Regions from separate parts of the Pseudobacillus sp. FSL P4-0506 genome, predicted to be linked through region 2. Evidence: riboswitches for the same ligand, from Rfam matches in the RefSeq annotation. Region 2 holds a riboswitch; each other region holds the start of a gene.
What was found. Region 2 has a riboswitch for S-adenosylmethionine ahead of MKZ02_RS17960 (methionine biosynthesis PLP-dependent protein). Riboswitches for the same ligand answer to the same signal wherever they lie in the genome.
Positions count from the first base shown of each region.

Region 1 (3,102 bases), 2.1 Mb from region 2:
CGGCAAAAAAGTGAGCATTCAGGATAATTCTGTATTGCATCAAAGCCCGAACAACCCGCTTGTTATTGAAGATGAAGTCACAGTCGGCCATCAAGTTATTTTGCACAGCTGTAAAATTAGAAAAAAAGCTTTAATCGGTATGGGTTCCATCATTCTTGATAATGCAGAAATTGGTGAAGGAGCATTTATCGGGGCCGGTAGTCTTGTTCCCCAGGGAAAAGTCATTCCTCCTCACTCCGTGGCATTTGGCCGGCCGGCAAAAGTGATTCGCCCAGTGAATGAGGAAGACAGAAAAGATATGGAGCGCATTGTCAGAGAGTACGTAGAAAAAGGACAGTACTATAAAAGCATACAAAAAAAGCCTGAAGACCGTTAAAGAGTCTCCAGGCTTTTTGCTGCTTATTAATTTGATGCCTGATCTTTTAAGATTTCAGCTTTGTCTGTTCTTTCCCAAGGAAGATCCACATCTGTACGACCAAAATGTCCATAAGCGGCTGTTTGTTTATAAATTGGACGACGCAGTCCAAGCATATTAATAATGCCCGCTGGACGCAGATCAAAATTATTGCGAACAAGTTCAACAAGCACATCTTCAGAAACCGTTCCTGTGCCGAACGTATCGACAGCAATTGAAACAGGCTGAGCTACACCAATCGCATAGGCGAGCTGGACTTCACATTTATCAGCAAGGCCGGCCGCAACAATATTTTTTGCTACGTAACGAGCTGCATAAGCTGCTGAACGGTCTACCTTTGTTGGATCTTTACCGGAGAATGCTCCGCCTCCATGGCGTGCATAACCACCGTATGTATCCACGATAATTTTCCGGCCTGTTAAGCCCGCATCTCCTTGAGGTCCGCCGATAACAAAACGGCCTGTTGGATTGATAAAGAACTTTGTATGTTCATCGATTAATTCTGCAGGGACCATCGGGTCAATGACATGCTCGCGCAAGTCGCTTTGAATTTGTTCAAGCGCAACTTCCGGATGATGCTGTGTCGAAATAACAATTGTATCGATTCTTACTGGCTTGTCGTTTTCATCATATTCAACTGTTACCTGAGTTTTACCATCTGGACGTAAATACGATAACGTTTCTTCTTTTCTAACTCTCGTTAATTGACGGGATAATTTATGAGCCAATGAAATCGGGAGCGGCATTAATTCTGCTGTTTCATTACAAGCAAAACCGAACATTAAGCCTTGGTCACCCGCACCAATCGCTTCAATTTCTTCATCGCTCATTTGGCCTTCACGTGCTTCAAGAGCCACGTTCACACCCGCTGCAATATCAGGTGACTGCTCATCAATGGATGTCAACACACCGCATGTATCGGCATCAAAACCGTATTTTGCACGAGTGTAGCCAATTTCCTTAACTGTCTCCCGAACAATTTTATTAATATCCACGTACGAAGAGGTTGTAATCTCCCCTGCTACGAGTACGAGTCCAGTTGTAACAGATGTTTCCGCTGCGACACGCGCATTTGGATCTTTTGATAAGATTTCATCTAGGATAGCATCGGAAATCTGATCGCAAATTTTGTCCGGATGCCCTTCAGTGACTGACTCTGAAGTAAAGAGACGACGATTTTTAGTCATGAAACTTCCTCCTTAAAATGATCAACTTACTGCCGATCGATAATGGTACGGTACTCATTTCCCCTAAGTTTACCCTTTTAAAATAAAAAAACCCCTCCTGAAATAAAGAGAGGAAAGGTTGGTCTTATCAACATAGGCCTTTCACTCTTATCGTTCAAGGTTTGCCCTTGCTGCAGGTTAGCACCTTTGTCTTGAGTACAAACTTATATTGTATAAGTGCCGGCAGTCGATATAACTACCAATCACAATCAAGCAGGTTGCCGGGCTTCATCGGGCCTGTCCCTCCGCCAGCTCAGGATAAGAGTATCCGTTCAAGGTTACATCATACGAAATCCGTTCGACAATGTCAACTGGTTTCGTATAAAATCTCTTCATTTTTTCGGTTTCTTTTATAGGAAATCGGACAATCTGTAAATAAAAAAAGTCGCAAAAAAATAAGTGAATAGTATAGACTATTAAATGTAATGTGTTATACTATTTTTGAACAAATAATGCGATAACAATTATTTAATTTCAGATAAAGGATGGTTATTAATTTATGAAGACTGTAAGTGTTTCAAGTGAAATTTTGGAACTTTTAAAAGGTGATAACGTAACAATGCAGCCATCTGTGCCGCAGCTCGTAGAAAAAGTACTTAATCGTAAAGAGGGCGTGTTAACTGCTTCTGGAGCAGTATGTGCTGAAACGGGAAAATATACTGGCCGTTCTCCTAAAGATAAATTTATCGTTGAAGAGCCTTCAGTAAAGGACAAAATTGATTGGGGACCGGTTAACGAACCAATTTCCCCTGAAGTCTTCGATCAATTATACACTAAAGTGATCAATTATTTAAAGGAACAAGAAGAATTGTTTATTTTCAAAGGATTTGCAGGGGCAGATCCAACCCATCGTTTACCAATTCAGGTGATCAATGAATATGCATGGCATAATCTGTTTGCTCATCAACTTTTCATTCGTCCAACTGAGGAAGAATTAAAAGATCATCAAGCAGGCTTCACAATCGTATCTGCTCCGAACTTTAAAGCAGACCCTACAGTAGACGGAACAAAATCAGAAGCATTTATTATCATTTCTTTTGAGCGCCGTATCGTTTTGATCGGTGGAACGGAATATGCAGGAGAAATGAAAAAATCGATCTTCTCTGTAATGAACTACTTGCTTCCTGAAAATGATATTCTGTCTATGCACTGCTCAGCCAACGTTGGCTATGAAGGTGATGTGGCCCTATTCTTCGGTCTTTCTGGTACAGGGAAAACAACTTTGAGTGCAGACCCGAACCGCCGCTTAATCGGCGATGATGAACATGGCTGGTCTTCTAATGGTGTATTTAACATTGAGGGCGGCTGCTATGCAAAAACAATCGGCCTTTCCCGTGAGAAGGAACCACAAATCTTTGATGCCATCCGTTTCGGCTCGGTTCTTGAAAATGTAGTGCTTGATGAACAGTCTCGCATTCCAAATTACGATGATAACACCCTGACAGAAAACACGCGTGCCGC
Region 1 covers NZ_JBBOOI010000001.1:1,532,915-1,536,016, reverse strand. Annotated here, with positions in the region: gene MKZ02_RS07570 (gamma carbonic anhydrase) at 1-376, shown strand, start outside; gene metK (methionine adenosyltransferase) at 403-1,602, opposite strand; SAM riboswitch class I at 1,747-1,906, opposite strand; gene pckA (phosphoenolpyruvate carboxykinase (ATP)) at 2,141-3,102, shown strand, end outside.
Region 1: another riboswitch for S-adenosylmethionine. It lies ahead of metK (methionine adenosyltransferase); the one in region 2 lies ahead of MKZ02_RS17960 (methionine biosynthesis PLP-dependent protein).

Region 2 (3,102 bases):
TGTGTTATCCACAAATGTCAGGCAATTATTTGCTTTAGCCAATTTAACAATTCCCTTTATATCCGTTACTTTCAGCAATGGATTGGACGGCGTTTCCATATAAATTAATTTCGTATTCTCTTTTATGTTTGAGGCCACTTCATGCAGATTCGTCATGTCCACAAATGTATGTTCAATACCGAAACGGTTCAAGACACTTGTGACCATGCGATACGTGCCGCCGTATACATCTTCTGTAATTAATATATGGTCTCCTTTAGAAAGCAAAAGAAAGGCCGTAGAAATGGCTGCCATGCCTGATGAAAAGGCAAAGCCCCGCGTGCCGCCCTCAAGTTCAGCAATGGCAGTTTCTAACGCTTCTCGCGTCGGATTCCCAGAACGGCTGTAATCATAACTGCCAAATTGATCAAAGTCCTTTTGATGGAATGTAGAAGCATGCTGAATCGGTACACTGACCGCTCCGGTTCCTTCATCGAATTTATGGCTGTTATGCAATAGTTTTGTTTGGAAAGAATAATTATCACTCATATTTTTCACCCCTTCATGTTCTTGAAAGCTTGTGTCAAGTCATCAATTAAGTCGTCTGCATGTTCAATTCCTACTGAAAAGCGGAGCAGGCGGTTACAAACACCATTTTGAATGCGAACCTCTTCAGGCACATCCATATGTGTCTGCGTTGCCGGATAAGTAATGAAACTCTCGACTCCCCCAAGGCTTTCAGCGAATGTAATAAGCTTCAGATTTCTTAAGAAGTCGTCCACCCATTTTGCTGATTCTAACCGAAAAGAGAGCATTCCCCCCCGTCCCGGATATAAAACATCAGTGACCTCCGGGCAACATCGCAGAAATTCCGAAATTTGCTTTGCGTTTTGCTCATGTTGTTTCATACGCAGGCTCAGCGTTTTCATCCCCCGTACTAACAGCCAGGAATCCAGCGGGGCTAAAACAGCTCCGGCAGCATTTTGCATCTCTTCCACTGAAAGCGCCAGCTTCTCTCCTTTTACTGCGATCAAGCCGGCCAGCAAATCGTTATGGCCTCCTAAATACTTCGTTGCACTATGAATGACAATATCAGCTCCCTGAGTTAGCGGACGCTGCAAAAGCGGCGTGTAAAACGTATTGTCAACGATCAACAACAAGTCATGCTCTTTTGCCAATGCTGCCACTAGTTCAATATCTACTTCCTGCATAAGCGGATTAGTCGGTGTCTCCAAAAAGATCACTTTTGTTTTTTCTGTTATTTTCTTTTTCGCTTCACTGATATCCTGAAAACTGTCATATACAAAAGATAAGCCGAATTTTTTCCATCCTTTCTCAAATAACCTATATGTGCCTCCATATAGATCAGCAGAGACGAGCCACTCATCCCCAGGTTCAGCCAATGCAAGAAGTGTCTGGATGGCCGCCATGCCTGAGGCAAAAGCAAAGCCTGCATCCCCGCCTTCCAAATCAGCAATCGCTTGTTCGACAATTTGTCGTGTTGGATTTCCTGTGCGTGTATAATCATAGCCGGTTGAACGGCCAATTCCCTCATGACGATAAGCAGTTGAAAAATAGACAGGTGCATTCACTGTTCCCGTTGCTGTTTCGCTGCGATTCCCAATTTGTGCTAGCAATGTATCAATGTGTGTATGTGACATGTTCTTCTCTCCTTTATGTATGCGCGAAAAATAAAAAAGCCTTCTTAAGAAGAAGGCTTTTGATTATCTTCCTCTCATCTTCCGGGATGAAACCCGCTGGAGTTAGCACCTTGACTTTACGTAGCCGGTTGCTGAAGCATCATCGGGCCAGTCCCTCCGCTTCTCTTGATAAGAACCTATGAAATTTTAACTTTTTTTAAATGTACAGTAAAAAGATAGAAATGACAAGAGTTTTTTCAATATTTTATTTTTTGGCAAATTGATTATCAATCAAAGCAGTGAAATCAGGCTGTTTTTTTAGGAATTTCAAGTCATATGAAGAGTCAGCAAATTCCTGCACAACTTTTTCATTTACGTCAGCTGTGTACGTAATTCTTTTCCATGCACTATCAACCACATCTTTTGCCAATTCTTGTTTTGTATCTTTTTTAATCGCTGCAATCGTTAACTTTTTCGCTTCTTCTGGATTATTGTTAATAAAATCAATCGCTTTTTTATGAGCATCTACAATATCTTGCACAAGTTCAGGATCTTCTTTTATTAATTTACCGCTCGTGGCGAGTACGGAGTTAGGCAATGTCGTACCGAAGGCAATTTCATCACTATCCACAATAATCTTGGCTCCCTCTTCTTTAACAAGCAAGGAACCCCATGGTTCAGGAACAGCAGCAAGATCTACTTTGCCTGATTCAAACAGACCTGCATATTGGGCCGGCTTGCCTGTTGTATGCTTCATGCTACCACCAATCCGGTTTGATTCAAGACCGAAATCTTTAACGAATGTTTCCATTTGGACGTCATGTGTACAGCCAACACCTGGAGTAATAAATGTTTTGCCTGCAAAATCTTTAACAGAATTAATTCCGCTGCCTTTCCGGGCAACGATCACTGTGCCACCTGAAGAACTGCCGGCGACAATTTTCACGTCCGCTCCATTAGTAAAGTTGTTCATTACCGGTCCAGGCCCGACAAGCCCTGCCTGAACGTCTCCTGTTTTCAGGGCAACCATAAATGCCCCGCCATCCGGGAAGGATTTATATTCAACATCTACATCCTTACCAAGCGCTTCCTCGTAATACCCCTTTTCCCGGGCAATCATTGCCGGCACGTGGTCAAGGTTGGGAAAATATCCAATGACGACTTTCTTTTTCTCTCCAGATTTTCCTTCTTCCGCTGAGTTGCAGCCGGCCAGTACACTCGCCAACAAAAGCAGAATGAAGCCAAAATAACCAAGCTTCTTTTTCATATTCTCTCCCTCACTAACTAAGAATGTTAATTTGTTTCAAGTCCCCAGCGCCGCATAACATTTTTCTCTACTCTTTGGAAAAACGCATAATCTACGATGCTTCCGATAATACCAATCAAAATCATGACAGCAATAACCAGGCTCATGTCTCCAAAATCAGAAGCATATTTTAGTGTGTATCCTAATCCTGGTCCTGTGCTCAAAATTTCAGCAGCC
Region 2 covers NZ_JBBOOI010000001.1:3,633,968-3,637,069, forward strand. Annotated here, with positions in the region: gene metC (cystathionine beta-lyase) at 1-528, opposite strand, end outside; gene MKZ02_RS17960 (methionine biosynthesis PLP-dependent protein) at 534-1,640, opposite strand; SAM riboswitch class I at 1,712-1,815, opposite strand; gene MKZ02_RS17965 (aliphatic sulfonate ABC transporter substrate-binding protein) at 1,885-2,886, opposite strand; gene MKZ02_RS17970 (ABC transporter permease) at 2,913-3,102, opposite strand, start outside.

Region 3 (3,102 bases), 450 kb from region 2:
TAACACCCATAAATATGATTCCAGTTAAAATTCTAACTAAGTAAACTATCGAAAGGACGCAGTCAAATGTTCCAAACTTCAATGAATTCGAGAGCAATCACCGATATATTAAATATTTACCGCTTTAAACAAACGGAATAGGCTCTCCATTTGTTTAAAGTGGTGAAACTCAGACTTGCTTTTTTTTCGGGTATCCGATGAGGATAGCGATGATTCCGCAGATTCCTATAAGGATTGGATAGAAAGAGTATTGTACGATGCTCACTGGCGATATTCCGGCTACGCTTGCGGCTGCCAGGAATTGGGCTCCATACGGCAAAAGTCCTTGAATCACACAGGAGAAGATATCTAATATGCTTGCAGACTTTCGCGGCTCAATTTCATACTGATCAGCCATATTTTTTGCAAGCGGACCAGCAATTAAAATAGCAATCGTATTATTAGCCGTCGATAAATTCGTTAGGCCGACAAGACCGGCAATCCCAAATTCAGCACCCTTTTTCGATTTAATTCTTCTTGTTGCGAGGTGAAGCAGAAAGTCAATCCCGCCGTTAAACTTAATAACCTCCACCATTCCAGCTATTAATATCGCAAGAAAGGCCATTTCATACATGCTAGCCATTCCTTCGCCCATCTTTTGCAAAAGGCTCATTAAATGATAGCTGCCATCCGCTAAGCCAACAGCTCCAGCGAGAACAATTCCAAGTGCTAGCACAAGAAAAACATTCATTCCAGTTAACGCTAGAATAATGACTAAAACATAGGGAACAATTTTTACCCAATTATAGCTTAAATGTTCCACTTGCGCCGTTTCCCCCATTGTGATAGCCCCTAAAATAACACCCGTTACAATAGCTGCCGGCAGCACAATCCAAAAATTCACCTTAAATTTGTCCTTCATTTGTGCGCCCTGTGAACGAACGGCAGTAATGGTTGTGTCGGAAATAAAGGATAAATTATCGCCAAACATTGAACCGCCAATAATCGCCGCCATGACTAAAGCCATGGGAAGGTCAATATGCTCGCTTATCCCCACTCCAATTGGCGCCAATGCAACAATCGTTCCCATTGATGTACCCATGGATAGGGAGATAAAGCAGGCAATGACGAACAAGCCTACGACAAGCAAGTTTTGCGGAACAACCGCTAAAGCAAAGTTAACAGTAGAGTCCACTGCCCCCATGCCTTTTGCTACTTCTGAAAAGGCTCCCGCCAATAGAAAAATAACAACCATCAGCATCACATTTACGTTTCCTGCGCCCTGGCAAAAAATATCCACCTTTCGCCCAAAGGGTTCTTTTCGATTCATCGCCAGAGCCACAGCGCCCGAAATAGCAATGGCTACAATGACAGGGAAGGCGTAAAAATCACCTGTAATAACCCCTGAACCAATAAATAAAATTAAAAAAACAACAAATGGGATCAACGCCCATGGATTCCCTCTCTTCATTGTTCCACCTCCAAAAAATAAAATGGGACACGTCTTTTGCCCATTCTTTGCCTCGAAAAAAGACCTCATCTTGAACGACAAGAAGAGGCCTTATATCTATAAAACACTCCTCTTATCTATCAAGCCTTTGCTTGCTGGATTTGGCACAGCAACTTAATCACTAAGTTCCGTTGCCGAGATCTCATCGGGCCAGTCCCTCCATCTCTCTTGATAAGAAGAAAAAATCTTATTTTTTTGTCACAGCAACTAAAAGACTACATGATTTTTATTCCTTTATCAACAAAAAAATTATGGATATTTTTAAATGACGGATAGAAGATTATATGAGGACTTAAAAAGTATAGCTAATACTAGAAAATACAGGCCAGTGACAGTTATATCATCATTTTCGCATAATTTTTTACAAAGGGTGCCGTCAAAGGAACACGACTTTACAACGATAAATAAATCCTCCTGCTAAAAAGTTTAACATCTCCGTTTAATGATGTAGCCACCATAATGACTCCGGCTATTTCTTCCTCTGTGGCTTCTGCTCTTTTTGCTCCTTGGGAAGGCTATATTTGGAATGTTAATCTGATTTTGCATTAGAAAAAACCCACGCATTAAAAAAGAGGATTCAACATGCGCGGGTTTGCCTTAGAATAGACCTGCCTTTTATAGAAAAGAGGGATTAAAATATCATTGTTTACGCTCAAAGATTTTATTCATACACGTAAAACGTTTTAAAGCTACTGTATTTGAAGCCTACGATTTAACATGATAGCTGCCTTTTGGCACAACTAACGGGGAGCTAAAATAAATAATATTGTATCTCGAATTTTTTTGCCAATTTCAGCTGCCTCTACTCGGGTTGTCTCGTTTAGCCTACTGGTACGCAGCCCATTTCAATCTTCTTCATATTCCTACTGGCGCACTCAGCTGGTCAACAGCTAGAATGCCATTTGCCACATCTTCAGCAGTAATGTCAGAGGATAAGTTCTTCATTGTTTCTCCTTCTTGAGTGGCGGCTTGGCCGACCTTCAGCAGATCTTCATAGGATACGTCCTCTAAGTGTAATTCTTTCAGTGTAGTAGGCAATCCCAGCTTGCGATAAAATGTGATATACCTGTGCAATTCCTCTTCCGGGTGAAACTCTAGCATTAATTGCACAAGCGTGCCATAAGCGACTTTTTCACCATGTGTTAAATGGTGAATGTCGCCGTCTAGCTCTGTGAATCCGTTATGAATGGCATGAGCGGCTGCGAGCCCTCCGCTTTCAAAACCTAATCCAGACAGTAACGTATTCGCTTCTACAACGGCTTCTACATGCTTTGTGACAACGCCTTTTTGAACCGCCTTGTATGCTGGTATCGCATGATTGAACAGCGTATTTTCACACATTTCGGCAATCGCTCTCGCTGCAATGCTTGTCCTCCCGCCAGCCATAGCGGTGCCATTACTATTCAATGTCGCTCTGGCTTCTACCCATGTAGCCATTGCATCAGCAATTCCTGAAGCGAATAATCTTGCAGGTGCTTTAGCAATAATGGCCGTGTCCACAAGAACGAGGTCGGGGTTTTTACTATAAAATTTGTAAGCCTCAAAGACACCTTCATCCGTGTAAATGACGGACAATGCGCTTGTCGGGGCATCTGTCGAGGCAATGCTAGGCA
Region 3 covers NZ_JBBOOI010000001.1:3,187,427-3,190,528, forward strand. Annotated here, with positions in the region: gene MKZ02_RS15880 (Na+/H+ antiporter NhaC family protein) at 170-1,450, opposite strand; SAM riboswitch class I at 1,560-1,667, opposite strand; gene MKZ02_RS15885 (glycerol dehydrogenase) at 2,345-3,102, opposite strand, start outside.
Region 3: another riboswitch for S-adenosylmethionine. It lies ahead of MKZ02_RS15880 (Na+/H+ antiporter NhaC family protein); the one in region 2 lies ahead of MKZ02_RS17960 (methionine biosynthesis PLP-dependent protein).

Region 4 (3,102 bases), 2.2 Mb from region 2:
ATCATTTGTACGAATGGAACAATCGGGCTGAGCCGGCTGGATGAGTTAATTGAAAGCTTGGAAGGACAAGATGTATATATCCTTGTTGATGCAGACCGCGCCGGGGAAAAGCTGCGTCAGCAATTTATCCGTGAATTTCCCGAAGCTCACCATTTATACATTGACCGTGTCTATAAAGAAGTCGCTACTGCTCCTTACCGCCATCTGGCTTCTGTATTATTAAGTGCCAACATTGATGTACATGGGGAGTTTTTACAAAAGGATGGATGAAATGCAAAAGGAACAAAATATAAACGAATTAATCAGGACGAATCACTTAGTAGCCATCTATGCGTATACACCGCTGTGCGGAACGTGCCAATTAGCTGGAAAGATGGTCGACGTTGTCGAGAAGGTAGACAACGGCTTTATATGGGCCCGCATGGATGTGAATTATCATGAGAGCTTTGCGATTCATCATGCGATTGAAAGTGTCCCATGTCTGCTTATATTTAAAGAAGGGGAATTAAAGGAAAAGATTTATGCCTTTCAGTCGGTTCCTCATATATATGAGAAGTTAAGTCAATATATATGATTGCTGCTTCCTACAGGGAGGCAGTTTTTTATATAGGCATGTTTGACGAAATATGCGAATGAGTGCGCACTTTGTCGAGTAATTAATAAAGGAGATTTCCTCCTCTGCTTGGAAGTTATTAAGTAAAGCTAAAGCGAACAGAGGGGGAAATAAAATGAAAGAGAAATTGTTAGCTGTACAGGCAGCTTGCCATGGTAGAACGCATATCTGGCCATTGCTCCCGCTCGAACCTGTACACGTGCTGCTGGTAGGAGAAAGTGAGAGCTGGCTGCTCGTGATCAGCCATCAGGGAATGCAGCTTTCAAATAGCAGCACGGATCATTGGCATTTACGGTTGAGGGGTGGGCTTGAACCGCTCTTAGAGGGGCAGGGTCAGCTGCGCTTGTATGAAGCGATGGGGGCAGTCGAGGTGTCAGGATTTTACCGGGTTAAGCTTTGGTTTGAATCGTTCCTTTGGTTATGCCGCCCTTATTATGAAAAGTTTGATACAGCATAAAAACATTTTTTTAAAGAATAATTGACAATTTTCGTAGAATAATGATAAAATCAAATCCATTAAGAACAACATATTGCATACAGCTCTTATCAAGAGAGGTGGAGGGATGTGCCCGATGAAGCCCGGCAACCGTCAACAGCGAGCGCTTGTTGAAAAGGTGCCAATTCACACAAAGCGTTTTGCTTTGGGAGATGAGAGAAAGGAATCTACTAAAGAACACCTTTCTGCTCATTTTGCAGAAAGGTTTTTTATTTTTTCGGGTGGAATGGAGGAAAACCGCCGCATGATTTCAATAAAAAATGTAAAAAAAGTCTTTTCCACAAAAAATGGAAAAGTGACAGCAGTAGATAATATTGACTTAACGATAGATAAAGGCGAGATTTTTGGTGTAATTGGTTACAGTGGAGCTGGGAAAAGCACACTTATCCGGATGCTGAACGGTCTTGAAAATCCGTCTTCGGGCTCTGTTGTTGTTGCGGACCGGGAGATATCAAAAATCCGGGGAAGCGAGCTGCGTCAGGCGCGCCAGGAGATCGGCATGATTTTCCAGCACTTTAATCTTCTTTGGTCAAGAACGGTGCGAGATAACATTGCCTTTCCGCTAGAAATTGCGGGTGTGTCGAAAGAAGAGCGCCTTAAGAAAGTGGATGAGTTGATTAAATTAGTTGGTTTGGAAGGAAGAGAAGACGCTTATCCTTCACAATTGAGCGGCGGACAGAAGCAACGCGTCGGTATTGCCCGGGCGCTCGCAAATGACCCGAAAGTTCTGTTGTGTGACGAGGCTACCTCAGCACTTGATCCGCAAACAACGGATGCTATTTTAGATCTGCTTGTTGATATTAATAAACGTCTTGGATTAACAATTGTGCTCATCACTCATGAAATGCATGTCATTCGGAAAATTTGCCATCGGGTGGCAGTAATGGAAGCAGGCCGTGTCGTAGAACTTGGTTCGGTGCTCAACGTTTTCAAATCGCCCGAGCAGCCAATTACAAAGCGGTTCGTTCAACAAGTGACCGAGCCAGAAGAATCAAAAGAAACCATAGAGCACTTGCTTGAACAGTTTCCAAATGGCAAGGTAGTCAAGCTTACTTTTATTGGTGAAAGTGCAGAGCAGCCAATCATTACGAATTTAATCCGTCAATTTAACATAGCGGTAAATATCGTCCAAGGGAAAGTGTCGCAGACGCAAAACGGTGCGTATGGTTCACTATTCGTTCATTTAACGGGTGAACCAGAGGAAGTGGCACAAGCAGTGGCCTATCTCGACAAGCAAGAAGTCAGCTCGGAGGTGATCCATCATGCTTGAACAATGGTTCCCTAATGTTGATTGGGAAAAAATGTGGGAAGCGACAAATGAAACCCTTTATATGACGGGTATATCCGTGGTGGCTACCTTTATTTTGGGCATACTCCTTGGTCTGCTGTTATTTTTGACAGCTAAAGGAAATATATGGAGCAATAAAGTAATTTACAGCATTGTCTCTGCTTTTGTTAATATTTTTCGTTCCATTCCTTTCATTATATTGATTGTTTTATTAATTCCATTTACAAAAGCGCTTATCGGTACAATGATCGGTGAAAATGCGGCACTGCCAGCCCTTATCATCGGGGCAGCTCCTTTCTATGCGCGCATGGTTGAAATCGGCCTGCGTGAAATTGACAAAGGAGTCATTGAGGCAGCGCGAGCAATGGGAGCAAAAACGAGTACGATTATCTTTAAAGTACTGCTTCCTGAATCAATGCCAGCGCTTGTTTCTGGGATTACTGTTACAGCGATCGCTCTGGTTGGCTACACGGCCATGGCAGGTGTGATTGGAGCTGGCGGTCTGGGGAATCTTGCTTATCTGGATGGATTCCAGCGCAGCCGGAATGATGTCACTTTGGTTGCTACGATTATTATTTTAATCATTGTGTTTGTGATTCAATTGATTGGTGATCTTATTACTAATAAGTTAGATAAAAGATAAATTTTAGGAGGGGAAGAAAGATGAAAAAGTGGTTGCTTACTTTGTTAACTGCAGTAGTTGTG
Region 4 covers NZ_JBBOOI010000001.1:1,419,617-1,422,718, forward strand. Annotated here, with positions in the region: gene MKZ02_RS06865 (toprim domain-containing protein) at 1-270, shown strand, start outside; gene MKZ02_RS06870 (thioredoxin family protein) at 272-574, shown strand; gene MKZ02_RS06875 (hypothetical protein) at 729-1,070, shown strand; SAM riboswitch class I at 1,154-1,268, shown strand; gene MKZ02_RS06880 (methionine ABC transporter ATP-binding protein) at 1,354-2,379, shown strand; gene MKZ02_RS06885 (methionine ABC transporter permease) at 2,372-3,040, shown strand; gene MKZ02_RS06890 (MetQ/NlpA family ABC transporter substrate-binding protein) at 3,061-3,102, shown strand, end outside.
Region 4: another riboswitch for S-adenosylmethionine. It lies ahead of MKZ02_RS06880 (methionine ABC transporter ATP-binding protein); the one in region 2 lies ahead of MKZ02_RS17960 (methionine biosynthesis PLP-dependent protein).